2 regions of the Lysinibacillus sp. JNUCC-52 genome follow, and region 1 is predicted to be linked to the other one. Evidence: a T-box and tRNA genes for the amino acid it is inferred to sense, from the RefSeq annotation. Region 1 holds a T-box; the other holds one or more tRNA genes.

The links. The T-box of region 1 lies ahead of tyrS (tyrosine--tRNA ligase). A T-box ahead of a tRNA ligase gene usually reads a tRNA of that ligase, here a tRNA-Tyr.
Region 2: it has a tRNA-Tyr gene. The T-box ahead of tyrS (tyrosine--tRNA ligase) is inferred to sense a tRNA for this amino acid. The anticodon was not compared.

The regions. Positions count from the first base shown of each region.
Region 1 covers NZ_CP065546.1:3,919,270-3,922,464, reverse strand. Annotated here, with positions in the region: gene tyrS (tyrosine--tRNA ligase) at 74-1,342, opposite strand; T-box leader at 1,415-1,617, opposite strand; gene JNUCC52_RS19395 (transglycosylase domain-containing protein) at 1,720-3,195, shown strand, end outside.
Region 2 covers NZ_CP065546.1:2,095,318-2,098,512, reverse strand. Annotated here, with positions in the region: gene JNUCC52_RS10595 (sigma-70 family RNA polymerase sigma factor) at 149-772, shown strand; gene JNUCC52_RS10590 (YvrJ family protein) at 772-933, shown strand; gene JNUCC52_RS10585 (helix-turn-helix domain-containing protein) at 940-1,182, shown strand; tRNA gene JNUCC52_RS10580 (tRNA-Tyr) at 1,214-1,281, shown strand; gene JNUCC52_RS10575 (C40 family peptidase) at 1,567-2,511, shown strand; gene JNUCC52_RS10570 (N-acetylmuramoyl-L-alanine amidase) at 2,755-3,195, shown strand, end outside.

The sequences.
Region 1 (3,195 bases):
ACAAAAACATCCCCTCGAAGTAACGAGGGGATGTTGAATTGTGTGAGAATTGTGTGAGTGTCAGGCACCCAATCTATCCAAATTTAACCATATGGTATTTTTTCTTACCGCGACGCACAATGCTAAATGCATCTTCTAAGCGATCTTTTTCATCTACGATATATTCTAAATCCGTGATTTTTTCACCATTCACGCTAATTGCACCATTTGTTACATCTTCACGAGCTTGACGTTTAGATGATGAAATTCCTGCTTCCACAAGTAAATCCACGATATTTTTCTCTTCTTTCGCCATTTCAATAGAAGGAACATCTTTAAACGCATCCTTCATTTCCTCAGCCGACAAAGCTTTTAAATCGCCAGAGAAAAGTGCAGCAGTAATGCGAATAGCCTGATCTAAAGCTTCCTGACCATGGATTAAGCGTGTCATTTCCTCTGCTAAAGCTTTTTGCGCCTTACGTAAATGTGGCTCTTCTTCTACAGATGCAGCTAATGCGTTAATTTCTTCTTGTGATAAGAATGTAAAGATTTTTAAATATTTTACAACGTCCGCATCAGCAGCATTAATCCAAAATTGGTAGAACTCGTATGGAGATGTTTTCTTACTATCTAACCATACTGCACCACCAGCTGTTTTACCGAATTTCGTCCCATCTGCTTTTGTTACTAATGGAATTGTAATACCAAATGCTTTTGTTTCTTCTTCATGTGTTTTACGAATTACTTCTAACCCAGTTGTTATATTGCCCCATTGGTCTGAGCCGCCCACTTGAATGCGACAGTTGTAGTTGTTGTATAAATGATTGTAATCAATACCTTGAATTAATGTGTAAGCAAATTCTGTAAATGAAATACCTGTATCAAGACGTGAAGCAATCGTATCCTTTGCTAACATGTAATTAACATTAATTAATTTCCCGTAATCACGTAAAAATTCAATTGTACTAATATTTCCAATCCAGTCACGGTTGTTAACAAGTTGCGCTCCATTTCCATCCTCTGCAAATTCAAAAATGCGCTCTAATTGGCCTCGAATAGCTTGCACGTTTTTGTCAATTTGTTCCACTGTTTGAAGTTGACGTTCTTCAGAGCGACCAGATGGGTCCCCAATCATTCCTGTGGCACCACCTACAAGTAAAATTGGACGGTGGCCTGCTTTTTGGAAGCGACGAAGCGTTAATAACGGCACGATATGACCGATGTGCATAGAGTCAGCTGTTGGATCTACACCACAGTATAGTGAAACAGACTGTTCAGCTAAAAGTTTTTCCATGCCTTCAGCGTCAGTTTGTTGGTACAGCAAACCACGCCATTCTAAATCTTGTAATAATTCGTTTGTCATTGTTTCTTCCTCCTAAATTGTTTTTCTTTAGCGTGTAGACACAAAAAAGTCCCTACACGCAAAAATTTTGCATGCAGGGACGTTAATAACTAACGCGGTACCACCCGGCTTGAAGATGTCATCCATCTTCCTCTCATTCAACCGCCTTTATCGCAGGCGCGCACGTCTAAGCTCCAAGTACGTAATTCGTCTCTACATTATGACCAGCTTTCACCAACCGCTGGCTCTCTAAACAGGGAATATAGACACTACTGCAAACTCTTCATCACTAGAAAACTATAAGCATTATTCTATACGATTCTCTTTCAATGTCAATAACTATGTTCGAGGCAATTCATTATATGCTATAATAAACAAGATTTTAGGAGGTCGATACCTTGAAAGATTGGATTGAGAAAATCAATGCAAAGATCGATGAATTACTCGAACAAAAATGGATGAAGACATTACGTATTTCAGGCAGTGTAGTCTGGAACTTATTTTTACTATTTTTAGTCTTTGCATTGGTAGGCACAGTATTTGTTGGTTCTGTTGGCGCCGGCTATTTTGCCTCACTTGTAAAAGAAGAGCCTTTGCGCTCTAAAGATGAATTACGAGACCTTATTTTCAACTATGAGGAAACAAGTGAAATTTATTTTGCCAACAATATTTATATTGGGAAATTGCGTACGGATTTAGAACGTCGTGAAACATCTCTTAGCGCTGTTGCACCTGACTTAATTAATGCAGTACTTGCAACAGAGGATGAATATTTCCGCGAGCATAATGGGATCGTTCCTAAAGCCGTAATTCGAGGGCTACTACAGGACGTAACGAACTCTGCTACGCAAACAGGTGGCTCTACATTAACACAACAACTTATTAAAAACCAAGTGTTAACAAATGAAGTTTCCTATGAGCGTAAAGCAAAAGAACTATTACTAGCAATGCGTTTAGAACACTTTATGACAAAGGAAGAAATTTTAGAGGCCTATTTAAATATTATTCCTTACGGTCGAAATGCAACTGGACGCAATATCGCAGGTATTGAAACTGCAGCTGAAGGTATATTTAATGTGAAGGCAAAGGATTTAACACTTCCTCAAGCCGCTTACATAGCTGGTATTCCACAAGCACCTTATACTTACACACCATTTACGAATACAGGTGTGCTAAAAAGTGAAGAAGCTTTAAAACTAGGCATCGATCGAATGAAAACGGTACTCTATCGTATGAGAGAAGCAGGCTACATCAATGAGAAACAATACAAAGAAGCCCTCGCTTACGACATTACAAAAGACTTCCGTTCGCCAGAAGCACGTCCAGAAGATCGTTATCCTTGGTTAACGTTTGAACTGGAAGACCGCGCGAAGCAAATTATTGCTGAAAAGTTAGCGCAAGAAGATGGCATCGATCCAGAACGCTTAAAAACAGAAAGTAAATTAGAAGAAAAATATTCAATCTTAGCTGACCGCGATGTTCGTTCAAAAGGCTATCGTATTTATTCCACTATTAATAAGGATATGTACGATGCCATGCAAAAAGCGGCAGATAACTTTAAATATTACGGACAAACGTATACAGGTAAAGGCAAAGATCCTGTAACAGGTGAGGAAATAGATGTGCAAATGCCTGTACAGGTGGGTAGTATTTTAATCGAAAATAGCACAGGACGAATTTTAAGTTTCCTAGGTGGTCGTGATTTTAAAACGAGTCAAGTAAACCACGCAACTCGCTCTACCCGTTCAAATGGTTCAACAATGAAACCTTTACTTGTTTATGCACCTGCGATTGAATACGGCGTGATTGGTGCAGGGAGTCCCTTAGTTGACGTTAAGTTCGCTATTGGCGATTGGAGTCCTAAGAACTTTTCG
Region 2 (3,195 bases), 1.8 Mb from region 1:
AAATAATCATAAGATAGAGAAACTAGGTTTAAGGACAAATGGTTTATTTTGAAAAAGAACTTACACTCTTTTTTTTACTCGAAATAAGAACATATGCTCTTTTTAAAATTTGGAAGCGAATGTATGCTTCTTAAAAGGAGTGCTTTGGATGTTGGAAAATAAAAGGGATGATGAAGAAAGAATTAAAAAATTTGAAGGTGAAAATCAACAGCTAATAAATAACGAGTTGGTAATTTCCTTTTTGAAAATACCAACTAACAAAGAAAAGTACATGGATACCATAATAAACCCAACTACGGAGAATATGAAAGAATTAGATATGTTATTTAAACATTTTTATTTTAAAATTCGCTTTATTTCTCATATTTCCTCAACTCTAAAGTTTAATTCAATTAATTTCGACAAAAAATTGAGACTTATACAATCTAGATTTTCTCTTACTTTAGACGCCAAGATTAATGCTAATGAAGGACAAGAAACATTTCTCGATTTAATAGCTGATGAACAAGCTGAAGGCCATTTTAGTGAGGTCAACTTAAAGGATAACTTAGATGATTATGTAATAAGCCCGATATTGTATGATGCATTAAATTCGCTGACAAAAAAGCAAAAGGAGATAATTAGTCTAGCTTATGCAGAAGGTTTAAGCGATACGGAAATTGGACGAAGATTAAATAAATCACAGCAAGCTGTCTCTAAGACCCATAAAAAAGCTTTGGAAAATATGATGATGTATATTAAAAATCATGGGGAAAAAAAGGGGGATTTCTGATGATAACAGAACCATCTGATTGGATCATGATAATCGGAAATTTTGGTTTTCCAATAGCAATAACAGTCTACCTTTTCATTAGATTCGAAAAAAAAATTGAAAATCTTGAGTTAAGCATTAATAAATTATCGGACCTTATTAAAAACGTAAGAAAGGACTGAAGGGAGATGTCACAAGAATTAATTGCCTTAGTAAAAAAATCAAAATATGATGATAAAGCTTTATTAACTGTAATTAATTATTTTGAGCCTATAGTGAAACATTGTCTTTATCAAACCCATCCGCATTTTAGAGAGGATTTACGTCAGGATTTACTTATTAAGCTCATCAATACTATACGAAAATATGATGTGAATTCCGTCCCAGGATTTTGGGATTTGAAGAAACGATATAATGAACAAAATAATTAGGTTGTTTTCATCTTTCATAAATAAAATCGTAGTGGCATAGCCAAGTGGTAAGGCAAAGTTTGTAAAACCTTTTTCTCGGTTCAAATCCGAGTGCCACCTAAAGTCGTTAGAAATTGTTTGAATTATTTGAGTTGTTTGAGTGCCTGGCACTTCAACAGGCACTCTATTGTAACAAAGCATGGCTAATATTACAGGAATGTTACAAAAAGCCGCAATACCCATTAATTAATACCCATATTTTAACGTTGATAAACCACAAAGTGTTGGTATATCAGCTTTTTTTTTACTTTTAAAACCGTTACACAATTGAAAAATTAAAATACCTTCATTTGTGATAGTCTATGTATAGGCAAAAAAGTTCCTTGAGAGGGGTATAACAAACTTATGAAGAAAAAATGGTTATTACCGATTTTTGCATCTTTTATGTTATTTTCAACAATTCAAATAGATAACGCTGAAGCGGCAACTGCAAATGAAGTTACTGAAACAGCGACGAAATATTTAGGCATTCCTTATGCATATGGTGGTACAACTACTAGCGGATTAGATTGCTCTGGCTTTACTTCTAAAGTCTTCAACGATTTAGGCATTAAACTAAACCGTACATCAAGCTCTCAATATCAGCAAGGTACAGCGGTTGCGAAGAGTGATCTAAAAGTTGGCGATTTACTTTTCTTTAACACGAGTGGTAGTGGTATCTCACATGTAGCGATATACATAGGTGACGGTAAAATGATTCACTCTCAAACAGGTAAAGGCGTTAGCTATTCTAATGTAAACGATCCATATTATTGGAGTTCTCGTTACGTTGGTGCTAAACGTGTAGCAGATTTTGACGCAGAACAACAAGCTGAAGTGACAAAAGTAGCGACTGCTGAAGTAAAAGACGCTGCAATTGACTTTTCAGTATATGCTTCACGTGCTGAAGTTGCTGTACAAATTGCAAAAGCTTTAAATTTAGATACATCTGATAAAAACACGTCATTTGCAGACGTAAAACCTACTTATGCACATGCTGGTGCAATTTCTGCTGTGGCGAAGTTAGGAATTTTTACAGGTGATGATCACGGCAAATTTAATCCTTCTTCTCCAATGACTCGTGCACAAATTGCAAAAGTTTTAGTAGTTGCTTTTGGTCTTGAGCATAAAGGTGATGTTGTGACATTTGCTGATGTTCCTGAAAACTATTGGGCAACAGAATATATTTCAATTATCGCATCAAACGGTATTACATCAGGTAAAGATAACGGCAATTTCGGCTATGATGAAATGTTAAAAATTTCTCAGCTTGAAACATTTATCGAGCGCGCTAAGCAAGTGAATAAGTAATCAATTTCTACTTCGCTTCGGACAAGGGCTACGTTTGAAGTGAAGCAATGCATGGAAGTTCTTTTAAATAACGTATAAACGGAGGAGAGTTTGCACTTGCAGGCTCTCTTCTTTTTATGAATCTATATGAAATGGGGTGATATAAAAAAATGTCGAATAGTTACAATCTATGATAGTTTTGTATGTGAATTTTTGTTAAAATGAACACAATAACACGAGAACATGAAGGGAGGAAATAAGACATTGTACTTTAAAAAAATCAGTCTTATATTATGCGTCTTATTCATTTCAGCTTCTATGTTTACGATACATAGTGCAAATGCTAGTGGTGGTTTTGAAGATGTACCCCAAAAGCATGAAGCTTATGAAGAGATCAATTATTTAGTTAGTTTAGGTGTTATTAAAGGGTACACGGAAAATGGTAAAACGTATTATAAGCCTTATAATAACGTGACACGCGGACAAGTTGCAAAAATGGCCGTTGTTGCTTCTGGTAACAAACCATTAGTTGTCAATAAATCCAATTTTTCAGATGTAACAGTTGGTACCGAGCTTTCAGGCTACGTTGAACGTGCTATACAGCTAGGATACTTTAAAACAAATACAACAGGTCAGTTTTTACCAAACAAGCCTCTAACTCGCGATGAAATGAGTTATGTATTAACAAAGGCATTTAAGCTTGAC